2 regions of the Bradyrhizobium sp. Pha-3 genome follow, and region 1 is predicted to be linked to the other one. Evidence: riboswitches for the same ligand, from Rfam matches in the RefSeq annotation. Region 1 holds a riboswitch; the other holds the start of a gene.
What was found. A riboswitch is a leader RNA that binds a small molecule or an ion and turns the genes downstream of it on or off. The one in region 1 is predicted to bind ZMP and ZTP.
Positions count from the first base shown of each region.

Region 1 (7,445 bases):
TCAGTGTCGCCACGAAACGTGTAGAGCTTCTCGTAGAGCACCTGGCTTGCGCTGACGTCGATGACCGCCACCTTGGCCCACTGGATCAGCGTGCTCATCTTCTGCACGCCGCCGATAACCTTGATCCGGGCCTCGCCCGCAGGCGCCGTCGATGGCACCAGGCGATAGTGCGGCTCCGCGGCGACATCGGCGCGCAGCGTCCGCATCAACGCATCCAGCCGCCTCTGGTGCGCAGCGGTCTGGTCGTTTACCTCGCCCGACGTATCAACATAGCCGAAATCGTCGATGCTGACGCCAACCGGGAACACCGTCGCGGCGCCGGTCTCGGCGCGCAGAGGACAGATTCCGGCCAGCAGGCCGATCAAGGCAACAGAGAGCAGGACGAGACGGGGCTGACGCATGATTGGGGCCTTTCAGCTGCTGGTGCGGGCGGGTCGGTCGCAGCCTAGGCCGGCGGGCCTCCGCGCCGCAGCGGAGCGCCTCCCGCCCGGTGCCGGGAAAATTTCACGACGATGGTCCGCGCCGATAGCGGCGCTTCTCGGCGCCTCCGTTCTGCCGTTTAATGTGCCTGACGGCCCTGCCCGCGATCGCGCACTGAGGCTCGTCTGCGACCTTGAGGATACGCCAATGTGGAATTGGTCCGGAAGCGATCTGAAACTGCGGCTGACGTTGCGCGTGGCGATCGTCTCGACGCTGTGCTTTGCCGTCATCTCCGGCTATTTCCTGATCGAGGCCGACCGCTCGGTGCGCGGGCGGATCGCGGCGGTTGCCGATGTCGCCGCCAAGACGCTGGAGCTGCAGCAGAGCAAGATCCAGTGGCTGAATAATGCGCGTTCCGACTTTCCCGATCTCGACAGCGTTGCCGCTACGGTCATGACGCCGGGACTCTGCATCGCCTTTCGCAGCAATAGCGGCGAGATCAGCCAACGCTTCTGCGGCGGCGCGCAGACTGACACGGCCGCGCCGCCGCTGGCCTTCGCAGCGCTCTATCGCCGCCTGTTCGATCCCGGCCGCGAGGCGGTGCGGCAGGTGGTTTCGCGCGGCAACGCCATCGGCGAAGCGGTGGCCTGGATCGATCCAGCGGTGCCGACCGCCGAGGCCTGGCACGATGCCGGCCGGCTGATGGCGGTGTTCATGATCGCGCTGCCGCTGCTCTGCGCTTTGGTCTATGCGGCGCTGGCGCGCGCGCTGCGTCCGACGCGGCAGATCCGCGACGGGCTCGAGCGGATCGCCGCAGGCGACCTCGCCGCGCGCCTGCCGGCGTTCGATCTCGCCGAACTGTCGGCGATCGGCGACGTCTTCAACCAGCTCGCCGAGCGCCTCGCCGCCGCGCTCTCCGACCGCAACGCGCTGACGCAGAAACTGATCCTGGTGCAGGACGAGGAGCGCCGGCACCTCGCGCGCGAGCTGCATGACGAGTTCGGGCAGTCGCTGGCCGCCATCCGTGCGCTCGCCGCCTCGGCGCGCCAGACCGCGGCGGCGGATTGCCCGCCTTTGCTCGCCGAATGCGACGGCATCGCGCGGACCGCGTCCGACATGATGGAGACGTTGCGCGGCGCCCTCTTCCGGCTCCGCCCGCCCGATGTCGACGAACTCGGACTTGCGGCCAGCCTGGAGGGCCTGGTCGCCGGCTGGAACGGCCGCAGCCGGGGACAGCCACGGTTCGAGATCACCATATCGGGATCGTTCGAGCGCCTTGCCGCCTCCGTCAGCGCCAATCTCTACCGCATCGTGCAGGAGGCGCTCACCAACGCCGCCAAGCATGCCGGCGCCACGCGCGTGATGCTGCGGCTTGAGATGCGCGAGGCGGCGCCCGGCGGCGGCGCGATCGTGCTCGCGATCGACGATGACGGTCAGCCCGGCGATCCGCAAGGCGATCCCCAGCTCAAGTCAGGCCTCGGCCTGCTCGGCATGCGCGAACGGGTCGCCGCGCTGGGTGGGCGGCTCAGCTTCGAGACCGGACAGCCGAGCGGCTCCTCGCTCCGCGTCATCGTTCCCGTCGCGGCCAACCGAGAGGCCGCACCGGTGGAGCGCGCGGCATGAGCCATGCGGCGCGAACCATCATGCTGGTCGACGACCACGCCGTCGTCCGGGAGGGCTACCGCGCGATGCTGCAGAAGCAGCCGGGCCTCTGCGTCGTCGCCGAAGCCTCCGACGGCGTCGAGGCCTACCGTCTCTACAAGGAGACCGGGCCCGACCTCGTCATCATGGACCTGTCGATGCCCGGCATCGGCGGCATCGAGGCCATCCGCCGCCTGCGGCAGTGGGACAGGCGCGCAAAAATCCTGGTGTTCACCATGCACCAGAACGCGGCCTTTGCCGTGCAGGCGATCCGCGCCGGCGCGAGCGGCTATGTCACCAAGACCAGCCCGCCGGAGACGCTGGTGCACGCCGTGATGGATGCGCTGTCGGGCAAGATCGCGATCAGCCCGGATATCGACCACGAGCTCGCGCTCAGCCACCTTGCCGGCGAGACCAAGGCTGCCGACCTCCTGACCGCGCGGGAATTCGAGGTGCTGCGGATGCTGCTCGCGGAAAACACCACCGAGGAGATCGCCGAGGCGCTGCACCTCAGCCCCAAGACGGTCGCGAACCTGCATTCCCTGATCAAGGACAAGCTCGGCGTCGGCACCGATATCGAGTTGGTCCGCCTCGCGCTGCGGCAAGGCATCCTGACGCAGCTCGATCTCGGCGAACGCTGAGCCCGCGTCAGCGGCAGCGACCAACCCTTGCGAGCGCGCCGGGGATTGGATAGCCTCCTGCTCGCGATGAGCTGCAGGCTCATTCGCCCCTCGCGCGACTGGCGAGCTTACGTGGAATTGACCACGGTGAAGCGCGAAGGGTTCTAGCGCCGTTCGCCTGGGCAACCCGTTCAGCTGATGATCCAGCGTCTTAGGGAGCCCGGACCATGCCGTCATTCCGCAATGAACTCCACCTCAACGATTCGGAAGTTGCCCTTGCGCTCGAGGGCGAAGAGCGCCGCCAGCAAGACGGCGTCGAGCTGATTCCGTCGGAGAACTACACCTATCCCGAGGTTCTCGAGCTGCTTGGATCGGTGTTCACCAACAAGTATTCCGAGGGCTATCCGGGACGCCGCTATTACGGCGGCCAGGAATTTACCGACCAGATAGAGAACCTTGCCCGACAGCGAGCTTGCGCGCTGTTCCGCGCCGAACATGCCAACGTTCAGCCTCTGTCCGGGTCGCCAATGAACCAGGCCGTGTATCTCGGCCTGCTGCAGCCCGGCGATACGATATTGGCGATGGACCTGTCACACGGCGGCCATCTCACCCATGGCGCGCCCGTGTCGCACATGGGGCGGCTCTTCAACTTCGCCCGCTACAAGACGCAGCCGTCAAGCGGCGGCGCCATCGATTTCGATGAGCTCCGCGCCATGGCCCGGCACGTCCGTCCGAAGCTGGTGCTCTGCGGCTACAGCTCCTATCCGCGCGATCTGGATTATGCGTCCTTCAAGAGCATCGCAGATGAGGTGGGTGCACTGACGATGGCCGACGTCAGCCATTACGGCGGCCTGATCGCCGGCAACGCCTTGCGCAATCCGCTCGATGCGGGTTTCGAGGTGATGACGACGACATCGCACAAGACGCTTCGCGGGCCGCGCGGCGGCATCGTTCTTTGTCGCCGGGAGTTCGCCGGCAAGATCGACGCGTCGGTGTTCCCGGGTTTGCAGGGCGGGCCGCACATGAACGTTGTGGCCGGAACCGCGGTCACGCTGAAGAAGGCATCGACGTCCGATTTTCAGGCCTATTCAAGACTGGTCATGCGCAACGCGAAGGTCCTGGCCGAAGCGTTGATGGAACGCGGCATGACGTTGATCACCGGTGGAACCGACAATCACATGATGGTCGTGGATACGGTGGCCAGTGTCGGCCTGGACGGCGGCGCGGCCGAGAACATCCTCGACGCCGTCGGGATCACCGCAAACAAGCAGATCATTCCCGACGATCCGCGTCCGCCGCTCAGGCCGAGCGGCATTCGCCTCGGGACGCCGGCGGCGACCACGCGCGGCATGGGCGAGCCCGAAATGCGCCTCATCGCCGAACTCATTGCGGAATCCCTCCGGTCGAAGGGAGATGCAGCGGTCGTCAAACGACTGAGATCGAACAGCGTCGAAATGTGCCGCGCTTTCCCCGTTCCGGGGATCGCGCCGCCCTCATAGGCGGCCGAGCCGCATTCCTGCTCCGCGTTCGTCGCGTCACCCGGCCGGGTATGCGGCCTGCATGGGCACGTCGTGAAGGTTCCCCGGAAAGGACCGGAACGGAAATCGATGCTGTTCGTTGGACCGCATGATCTCGAAGACGGAGCGTCCAACGCCGTGACCCGGAAAACCTTGCAAGCACGCTCGGAGCAGGCGCTCGTCGTCATCATTCTCAGCACCGGCGCGCTGATCGGTTACCTCGGCCTGGCGCTGTCCAGGATGTGAGCGCTACGCCCGGCGGGCACCAAGCCGCCGGCAAGCATCCGGCCGCCGGCAAGCATCAAGTCGCTTGATGCGCTGAAAGCTCGCGCGCGTGCCACTGAGTTGCCCGACCCACAAACGACGCCTTATATTGGGTGTCGTCCCTGCCTAGTGCGCAATTGCGCACGGGAGCAGGGACCCATAACCACAAATGCTGATTGTTGAACGACGCTGGGACAACGAGTCCCGTTCTCAACACCCGCTGCGGCGTATGCTTTCGCAGGGACGACACCGGTAGATTCGGGCGATGCAGTACGCCGCGGCCTCTCGGCTCAAGCACAGCCGTCTCTGGAATACTGGATCACCCGCATGCGCATGCGGGTGATGACACCGCGGTTTTTGACGTCTTGAATCGCGAAACAACCTCACCGTCGTCCCGGCGAAGGCCGGGACCCATAACCCCAAATACAGATTGTTACGCAACGCTGGAACGCCGAGTCGCATCCAACAAGATCCGCCGCGGTGTATGGGTCCCGGCCTTCGCCGGGACGACGGTGGTGTGCGCGGGAACAGTCTCGCGATGAATGCAACGCCACGTACAATCCACACACCGGTCACTGAAATCGAGGACATTGCCGCCTGCCCGCAATTCTCGTACACGGTTTCATGCAATGACCTCGCAATTCTCTCCCGACGCCGTCGACGTGCTGCTGTTCGATATCGGCCGCGTCGTGCTCGACATCAACTTTGACAAGGTGATGGCGCACTGGGCGCAGCACGCCGGCTGCGCGCCCGCCGAGCTCGCCACCCGTTTTGTCGTCGACGACAGTTTCAAGCATCACGAGATCGGCCGGATCGACGACGCGGCGTTCTTCGAAAGCCTGCGCCAGACCCTCGGCATCAACATCACGGACGCCCAGTTCCTCGAAGGCTGGAACGCGATCTTCACCGGCGAGATGCCGGGCATCGCCCCGCTGCTCGCGGCGGCCGCCGAGCGGATGCCGCTCTACGCCTTCTCCAACACCAATCCGGCCCATGTCGCGCATTTCTCGGTCACCCATGCCGAGCTGCTCAGCCATTTCCGCAACGTCTTCCTGTCCTCGAGCATCGGCTTCCGCAAACCCGACGCCGAGGCCTACGATCATGTGGTAAAAGCCATCGGCGTGCCGGCGTCGCGGATCCTGTTTTTCGACGACCTGGCCGCCAATATCGAAGGTGCGCGGGCGCGCGGCCTTCATGCTATCCACGTGACATCGACGGATGACGTGGCAAGGGCTTTGACCGCACTTGGTATTTGAACATTGGGAATTGAGGAGCTCTGAGCGTGGCCCTGATGCCGGTTGCCGATGCCCTGTCCGCCGTCCTCGCCGGCGCCGAACCGCTGCCGGAGGAGATGGTCGCGCTCGATGCCGCCTACCACCGCACCCTGGCGCACGACCTCGCGGCGCTGCGCACCCAGCCGCCGCAGCCGATGTCGGCGATGGACGGCTATGCGGTGCGCGCCGCGGATGCGGCTGATCTAAAGGCCCGGCTCGAGGTGATCGGCGAAGTCGCCGCCGGCCGGCCGTTCGAGCGGACGGTCGGCGCCGGCCAGGCGGTGCGGATCTTCACCGGCGGCGTGATCCCCAATGGCGCCGACGCGGTGATCATCCAGGAAGACACCGCCGTCGACGGCGACCACATCACGATCACGGAGACCGCCAGCATCGGACGGCACATCCGCCCGGCCGGGGTCGACTTCCGTGCGGGCGAGGTGCTGCTCAGCGGCGGCAGCCGCCTGTCCGACCGCGCGCTGTCGCTGGCGGCCGCCATGAACTATCCGGAACTTGCGGTGCGCCGCCGCCCGAAGGTCGCGGTGCTGGCGACCGGCGACGAGCTGGTGATGCCGGGCTCGCAGCCCGGCCCCGGCCAGATCGTCTATTCCAACGGCTACGCGCTGCGGGCGCTGGCGCGCGCCGAGGGCGCCGAGACCGTCGACCTCGGCGTTGCCGCCGACACGGTGGAGGCGACCACGGCCGGCATCCGCCGGGCGCGCGAGGCCGGTGCCGATGTCCTCATCACGACAGGCGGCGCCTCGGTCGGCGACCACGATCTCGTCAAGCGGTCGCTGGAAGCCGAGGGCGTCGACATGACGTTCTGGCGGATTGCGATGCGGCCCGGCAAGCCGATGATGCATGGCCGGCTCGGCGCGATGCGGGTGATCGGTCTGCCCGGCAATCCGGTGTCGTCCTATGTCTGCGCCTTCCTGTTCCTGGTGCCGTTGATTCGGGCGCTGAGCGGCCGGAAAGTGATTCATCATCGCCGCACGAGCGCCCTGCTCGGCCGCGACCTCGCCGCCAACGACCAGCGCGAGGACTATCTGCGTGCACGGCTCGAAGCGCGCGAGGACGGCACGCTGATCGCAACGCCAGTGACGCAGCAGGACTCGTCGCTGCTCGGGAATCTCGCTGCGGCACGGGCACTTCTGGTGCGTCCGCCGTTCGCGGCTGCGGCCGTCCAAGGCAGCGAATGCGAGATCCTGACACTGCCCGAATAAGGTTTTCGCGCCCCGCCGATTGTGCGTTGCCTGATCCGTTCACCGGAAATTAAGTGGTTGCGGAACACATATCGAACATATAGTGTCCGTTCATGATTTGTTTCGAGTACTGGTGTCTACAATCGGGAAGTCGTGTGGAAGCAGGTGCAACGAGCACATGCTCCTGAGGTCAGGCCCCGCCTGCAGGCCCTACCAGAAGAGTCTCGGAATCGAACGACGCTATCAACCGGGGGAATACTCGAGATGCTCACGCGCAAACAGTACGAACTTCTGCGTTTCATCAATGAACGTCTGAAAGAGGCCGGCGTACCGCCCTCCTTCGACGAGATGAAGGATGCGCTCGACCTGCGCTCGAAGTCCGGTATCCACCGCCTGATCACTGCGCTGGAGGAGCGCGGCTTCATCCGCCGCCTGCCGAACCGCGCCCGCGCCATCGAGGTCATCAAGCTGCCCGAACTCTCGGCCGGCGGCGGCAACGGCCGCCGCGGC
Region 1 is NZ_CP170151.1:4,964,280-4,971,724, forward strand. It holds gene ACE10X_RS23300 (DUF3280 domain-containing protein) at 1-401, opposite strand, end outside; gene ACE10X_RS23305 (sensor histidine kinase) at 628-2,043, shown strand; gene ACE10X_RS23310 (response regulator transcription factor) at 2,040-2,702, shown strand; ZMP/ZTP riboswitch at 2,787-2,872, shown strand; gene glyA (serine hydroxymethyltransferase) at 2,909-4,180, shown strand; gene ACE10X_RS23320 (hypothetical protein) at 4,289-4,444, shown strand; gene ACE10X_RS23325 (HAD family phosphatase) at 5,092-5,718, shown strand; gene glp (gephyrin-like molybdotransferase Glp) at 5,745-6,956, shown strand; gene lexA (transcriptional repressor LexA) at 7,200-7,445, shown strand, end outside.

Region 2 (7,445 bases), 410 kb from region 1:
TGATGCACGATGACGCGGGCGTGCGAACGCAGCAGCAGATGATCCTGTAGCGCACCGCGCAGGCTGTGATCGCCGTCGATAAAGACGAAGTCCGGCTTCAGCCGGTCGACATGCGCACCGACCAGCGGCGAGGTTGAAAAATCCTGCATGTAGATCGGCTCGATCGCGGCCTGCTGCTGCAGCAGATCGAAATAGGCCGAGATAAAGGGCGTCGGCGCGATCGGATCGAGTGCAATCACGGTCTTCAGGTTGGCGCCGCTGTTCCTGAGCCACTCCGTCACCAGGATGAACATGCCGCCCCAGCGGCAGCCGATCTCCATGTACGAGGAGACGCCGGACGCATTTCGCGCGAGCCAGGCGAGGTACGGCGCGAGCTGGTTCGGGTATTGCCAGAGGTGGAGGCCCTTGCCGAAGTTCGGCGCCAGCTCCGGCGGCTGCTCATGAAGCAATTCGTCATTGAGCCCCAGCGCAGGGATGAATTCGCGTTCGAGGAAATCCACGTCGGTACGCTGGGCCGAGGTCAATGCCCCGATGGTACCGATCGCCTCGCGGACGAAAGGCGCAAGGTCGGCGAAACGCTGGGATCGGTCGGCTTGGGCTTGCTGGGCGTTGAGCATCGGGGCAATCAGATCGAAGGGCGGGCGGGAGACCGCTGGTCGTCGCGCCTCCAATCATTGAACGGACCAGGCAGCCGTCTCGGGCGCAAGATCTTGCGTTCGGTGTCGAATAGCCGCCCGTTCGCACGGCGCCGGCCGAGCCGCTTCGGCACAGTGCTTCGAATGCGCAGCCTGCTCCGCTCTCAGCCGCTCGGAATCTTCCGCCGCACCGCCTCCACGCCGGCATCGGTCACGTTGTATCGGCGTCCCATCTCCGGGACAATCCAGCCCTTCTCGATCATTCCGGCAATGGTGCTCGGGCCGACGCCCGCGGGAAACGGACGGCGGTTGCGGATCGCGTCGATCGCGACCCGCTCGAGATGGGTGGCGACATGCGAGGGGCGCGCGCGAAACGCCTTTGCCATGATCAGGACCGACAGGACCTCGGCGCGCCGGCGCACGGCCGAAGCGCTGCGGGTCAATTCGTTGCTGATCTCGAGAGCGTTCTTGCCGGCCCTGGCGAGTTCCCTGAGCTTCTCGTCCTCGTCAGGGCTCCAGCGCCGCACGATCCCCATCTGCCCCTCACCGCCTGGATACCCATCTCAAACCGATGCATACGCAGGCGGCGCTGATTTGCCATGTGACTTTCGGCACCTCTTGATGCGACGTCGGGGCTGTCGCCATCAGGACGGCCGATCGCGGGTGCCGCGCGAGCAGCACAAAGAGCATGATCCGATTGAATCGGATCATGCTCTCAATCCCCTTGCTTGGTGGCGTTTTGCTTGCGCGAACCGGTATCCACTTCGCGCTGGAACGCTTCAGTGCTTGCTGGGTTCAAGCGCGATGAGCACGCCGGTCGGCTCGGGCTCGTGCGGCCGAAGCGACGTCAGCTCCGGATCGCTCCACTCGGCGAGACTGACGACCTCGCCGGTCTGCCCCGGCATGTCGGAGGTCTGGGCCGGTTCGAGCACCTTGAGCCCGCTGGTGTCGACGAAGAATGTGTGCTCACCGAACACGCTGTTCAGTTGCGCCACGGCCGGGTGATCGTCCGGAAGCACCTGGGCATTCAGTTGCGTCATGGTCTGCTTGACTTGCGTGGAATTGAGTTTCATCCGCTGCTCCTTCTCGTTGGTTCCGGCCGCGATGGCTTCCTTGACAGGTTTCCTTGACAAGTTTCCTTGGCTGGTTCCTCCCCGCCCGCACCCCGCATCGGGGGCTTCAAGGTCTCGAACCAATCAGGCAACGAAACGTTCCGCACGCGCGACGCATTGACCGCCTGCGCACTGGTTCCCCGCGGATCAGATGTGAAGTGCGGCTCTGAAGTCACGCCCGTCGCTACGAGACGGGAGGCTTCTTCCTTGCGAGCCCTTCCAGATGCACGCGGCGTGCGGCGGATTTGCGCGCGCGCTCTCTGGTGCGGCAGGCCCGGCAGCGCACCGCCGCGGTAAATACATCGCCCTTGGCGGTCTCGTACCACCATTTCTGCTGCAACGGCGTCCAGACCTCGGCAACGCCGCAGTCCTTGCAGACGAAGGGCTCCGGTCGATAGGTTCCGCGCAGCACGAAATCGGGAGTCGAATAGCTGTTCGATGGCGCGAGCCGCGTCGTATCCACGGCAACCTCGTCGCGCGCCAGGGCAATCTTGTAGTCGCGAAGCCGTTGCCGTTCAGCGGCGCGTTGCGTCTGCAGGCGGCGCCATTCCTCCGCCTTGCGCCGCCTGGCTTCGATCTCTCCGTGCGTCTGCTTGCTGCGTTTCACGTCGGCACATCCGTCTGGGTCGAATGCCTTCGGCGCATCGACGAAGTCAACACCGGGCAGCACGACTCGTCGATGATGACGTCATTGATACGCTGCTGTTCTGCCGCCAGCCTGTCATATTTGCCGTAACATTGCGCCACGACAAGATCGCGTGCGGAAAACACATAGTGGCGTTGGCCGCCGTCCGAGGCGGATGACTTCGGGATGCCCTCAGCCGAGTTGCGCCCGCCCCTGCTCCGCCGGCCGCATGTGGATCAGCGCGTCGAGCAGGAGGACAAGAACGGGGCGCTGCTCGTCGTTGACCAGCTCCGTCTTGAGGATCACGACGGCGTCGCGCCGCTCTGGCCTGATGGTGATCTTCTGGATCCGGGATTGACCGGTGAGCGTGGCGCCGGGCCGAACCGGGCTCGGCAGGCGAATCTCGAAGCTCCGCCCGACGATCCCCGCCACCTTGGTCCAGATCGCCTCCACGACGAGCCGCTGATAGATCGCAATGGTGTTGAAGCCGCTTGCGATCAGGCCGCCGAACGGGCCTGCCGCAGCCGCGACGGGATCGGTATGGATCGGCACCGGATCATATTTCCCGGCGAACTCCAGGATCTCGGCCTCCCCGATGGTGTAGCTGCCAAGCTTGAACGTCTGGCCCTCGGTGAGATCTTCCGCATACAGCATCGCGCGCCTCCATCTGTCGCGCGACGATAGACCAACGATGCGGGCTTTCCATTACCCCGGACGTCATGAACTTCGCGCGCGATACGCGAGCGACACCCGCCGCGCGCGTATCGCCGCAGGCATCCCGCGCTATTGCAGCCGGGCCGCCCTCGCCTTTGCGGCCTTCACCGTGTTTTCCATCAGGCAGGCGATCGTCATCGGGCCGCCGCCCCGCGGCACCGGCGTAATCGCGCCGGCGACCTGCACCGCCTCCTCGAACGAGACGTCGCCGCACACCGCATAGCCGCCGTCCGGCTTCTCGACGCGCGTGGTGCCGATGTCGATGACGATGGCCTGCGGCTTGATCCAGTTGCCGCGCACGAGGCCGGCCTTGCCCACCGCGCTCACCAGGATGTCGGCCTCGCGGCAGATCGTGCTGATGCCGCGGGTGTGGATATGGGTCTGCGTCACGGTCGCGTGCTCCTGCAGCAGCAGCGCGGCCATCGGCTTGCCGACGATGTTGGAACTGCCGATCACCACGGCATGGGCGCCGGTGAGGCCTGGCAGGGTCGATTTGATCAGCCGGAGACAGCCGAGCGGCGTGCACGGCACCAGCGCATCGTCGCCGTGAAACAGCCGGCCGGCGTTCAGGGCGTGCAGGCCGTCAACGTCCTTGGCGGGATCGACCGCCGCCATCACGCGCAAGGCGTCGATATGCGCCGGCAACGGCAGCTGCACGAGGATGCCGTCGATATCGTCGCGCGCATTGAGCGCCTCTACTCTGGCAAGCAGATCGGCCTCGCTGGCATCATCCGGCAGGCGTGCGACCTCGCCGCGCAGGCCGAGCCGTTCGGCCATCCTGACCTTGCTCTGCACATAGATCTGGCTCGCCGGATCACAGCCGACCAGCACGACCGCAAGCCCCGGTGCGCGGGGCAGCCGGTCGAGTTCGCCAGCAATCTTGTCGATGACAATTTGGGCATGTGCATGCCCATCGAGAATGTTCGCCGTCATGGCACCTCCGTTTCGAAGCGGTGCCCAGGCGCGCGGCGTTCAGTCTCTGCGCTCCCCGATGGTGGTCCATCCAAGCGCCAGTCGCGCAGATAGCCTCGTCATAGCCGCCCCGCCGGGCAAAGGCAATTCACGCTCACCCGCGGGTCGAACGGCGACGAATTGCCCTCACTTTTGCCGGTGGATCGGTGCCGGGCGGGTCACCTCTGGGGGTAGGATTCGGGCAAGACTTGCGTTAAGTCTCGGCGCTTGCCGGGCTTTTCCGATCCCCGGCGCCATCCTTCCGGTCATCACGCCATTTCGGACATTTTCGACATGAGACATATCATCCTCGCGCTGGCGCTCTTCTGCCCGGCTGCCGCGCTTGCCCAAGGAACCACGCCGGCCCCCGCCGACGCAGACAAGCCGGCGGCGGCGACCTCGCAGCCGATGGTCGGCGACAAGCCGCTGGTCCAGGTCGGCAAGAAGTCGGCCGCCAAGAAGGGCGAGAAGCCTGCCGCGCCCGGCAAGCCGCAATCGGTCGCCCAGAAGCTTCAAGCCTGTCAGGACATCGACGACGCCACCAAGGAACGGCTGATCTGCTACGACGAGATCTTCAAGCCGCAGCCGAAGCCGAAGGCCACCCCGGCCAAGGGCGTCAACGATTGCCGCTTCGTGAAGGAAGAGGACGAGCGGCTGACCTGCTACAACGGCTTCGCGGACAAGATTCCGCGCCTGCCGCGCTAAAGGTAGCGAGCAGCGCTCGGACGCCGTCCCGGATCCGGCCACCCGCCTGATCGCGTACATGAAAATGCCGCCGCAAGTGTTTGCGGCGGCGGACCGATTGCCGGCTGCGGCGGCCCCTTGTTACCAGGTGCCGAAGCCGCCGAAGAAGCCCATGCGCGGCTGCTGCTGCGCGACGCGGTAGGGCTGATACATGCCGGGCTGTGCCAGCCGCATCGGCTGCTGGGGATGGGCATGGTAGCGCGCGACCTTGCGCTTCTTCGGCGCCTGAGGCTGGGCCTGCGCCGGCTGCTCGGCCGGCTTTGCCTCGGCCGCGACCTTCTGCGCATCAGCCTTCTCCGGCGGAATGAACTGGGCGAACGTATTGCGGACACGGGCTTGCGCCGACGCGTCACCCGTAGCCGACGGGACGGCCGCGGCAACCGCGTTGACCTGCGCCGGAACAATGGTCGGCAAATTGGTGTCGTAGACCACCCGCTCGGGCAATTTCTGGATCGACTTGATGCGCACCATGGTCTTGTCGACACCCGGCGACGACAGGCCCTGGTTCTGGCCGGCGACCACGGCCTCCTGCGGCACGATGGCATTGACGACGAAGAGCAGCGCGAGCAGCACTCCACCAACGAACAGGAAATAACGCGCCACAGGCATTTTGGTAGCTCCCCCCGCGCAGCGGGCGCGGTTCATCTCGGCGAGACGACATCAGTCATCGCGCGGGCGATTTCATCGTCTGCGCATGATCACCCGGACGCGGTCCGCGCTCCCGGGTCGTTCACTAACGGCTGGTTTATTAGTTAGTTCCTGTCCGGCCGTTACGGTTCACCCGACAAGTCAATTCGCGGTCACTTTTTCGAGATGCCGGGAATTAAAGGCGGCTCGCCGTCACGACCGAGCATTTCGCCTTGTTTGCGTTCACATTGACGAACCCGACCAACATCTGCGAGTAGGTCTTGCGGCTTTTCATGGCGATGGTGTCGGAGATCAGCCGCTTGCGCTCGGTCAGCGGCCGACCGTCCCGGCGGATGAAGGCGCAGGCGATCTCGATATCCTTGACGGCAAAATCATTGGCATTGCGCAGCGTCAGGGTGACAAGCGCCTTTGAACCCAAGCCGCCGCGCCGCCACGATTGCGAGGCGATCCGCAGCTTGTCCAGCGGCGACCTTTCAGCGCCAGGCCCGGACGGCCTGGCCTCCTCTGCCGCCTGTGGGGCAGTGGCCACGCCGACGGTGGTCGGCTCGTCCGCCGGTGCGGCCAGCGCATCCCTCGCGGCCTGATTTGTGATTTGGGCGGGTTGCGCGCCGATCGAGGCGTTCTGCGCGGTGCGGACGATGCTGGACGACACCGGCCAGACATCCTGGTCTCCGGCGTCGCTCGGCTCGGGGAGCATGAACCAGGCGGCGATCCCGGCGAGCGCAATCAGCGGCAGCAGCAGGCTGGCGTAGAAGCCGCCCTCACCGAGACGTCCGGCGGCCAACCTCCGAAACGACGCCAAGCCGATCCGCATCGTCGTGCCCTCACCCTGGCGACCTGATCGGGCCGCCCCCACACAGAGAAGGAAGCCGCACCGCGCGGCTTCCGGGGCGGCCGCAGGTCGAGCGGCCACGCGAGGACAATCGCCGACGGCCGCAATGGTTTCATTCCGGGACGACAATCTTGCGGCCCGCAGCACGGAGGGATGGCCTCACGGCCGGGCGCTCGCTAAGTTCGCGTCGCCTGAGAGCGAGTGCCGCGCGCCGAAGCGGCGCGAGAACAACAAGGAGATCGCAATGCCTGTCGTCACCTGGGACCACGTCCACCTGCGCAGTCCCGATCCCGAGGCCACCGCGACCTGGCTGCGCGACATTCTCGGCGGCGAGATCATCCGCGGCCCCGGCCGCATCGACGTCCAGCTCGGCGGCGCCAAGGTGTTCATTGCGGAGGTGGCCCAGGGCGACGGCGTCAACGCCGCGCCGGTGACGCCCTATCAGGGGCTCGATCATTTCGGGCTCACGGTGAAGGACATCGACGCGGTCGCGGCCGAGATCAAGGCCAAGGGCGTCGAATTCACCAAGGAGCCGACCACGATCCGTCCCGGCGTGCGGATCTGCTTCATCCGCGGCCCGCAGGGCATCTCGATCGAATTGCTCGAGCGCGACCAGAAATACGTGTGAGCCACGCGTGCGGCGCTAAGTCATGCTGCCTGGCATGAAGCAGCGGATCGTCACGCCCATGTAGCTCGGAATCGGCCAGACCATGGCGCGACCGACCCGGTTGGGCTCGGTGACCACGGCCTCGTCGGGGACATCGATCCACGCCCCGTCGAGGCGGACACGATAGTGCCCGTCCTTGGATTCCCAGTCGACATCGCTGACCGCTGTGCCGTCCGCATCCGAACAGCACGGCCCTTTGCCGCTGCGCAGGCCGTCGAACCATTCCTTCAGCGGCGAATTGGCGTAGCGGCCGTCGGGATCGCGCGCCTGCGCGATTCGCGCGGCCGCGACCAACACCAGCGTTATCAACCCGAGGAATACGATGACGTGGCCCGCATGACGGGCCGAAGTTCCATTGAGCCTGCGAGGGCGTGCCCAATGGCCACCGGATTCAATCCAGTCAGACATGTGTTTGCTCCAGCACTCACCGGCCAGTGCAACCAGAGCTATGCATTTCGCGGGCCACTTTGATTCGCGCGTACGGTCCGCTGTCATCGCGCCGTCACACTGCCTGGCA
Region 2 is NZ_CP170151.1:5,377,834-5,385,278, forward strand. It holds gene ACE10X_RS25400 (hypothetical protein) at 1-617, opposite strand, end outside; gene ACE10X_RS25405 (hypothetical protein) at 800-1,171, opposite strand; gene ACE10X_RS25410 (hypothetical protein) at 1,415-1,708, opposite strand; gene ACE10X_RS25415 (zinc-ribbon domain containing protein) at 1,932-2,354, opposite strand; gene ACE10X_RS25420 (MaoC/PaaZ C-terminal domain-containing protein) at 2,565-3,026, opposite strand; gene ACE10X_RS25425 (bifunctional 5,10-methylenetetrahydrofolate dehydrogenase/5,10-methenyltetrahydrofolate cyclohydrolase) at 3,156-4,019, opposite strand; ZMP/ZTP riboswitch at 4,035-4,114, opposite strand; gene ACE10X_RS25430 (hypothetical protein) at 4,332-4,742, shown strand; gene ACE10X_RS25435 (hypothetical protein) at 4,863-5,390, opposite strand; gene ACE10X_RS25440 (hypothetical protein) at 5,605-6,408, opposite strand; gene ACE10X_RS25445 (VOC family protein) at 6,506-6,889, shown strand; gene ACE10X_RS25450 (hypothetical protein) at 6,905-7,336, opposite strand.
Region 2: linked by a shared signal. The riboswitch ahead of ACE10X_RS25425 (bifunctional 5,10-methylenetetrahydrofolate dehydrogenase/5,10-methenyltetrahydrofolate cyclohydrolase) and the one ahead of glyA (serine hydroxymethyltransferase) in region 1 are both predicted to bind ZMP and ZTP.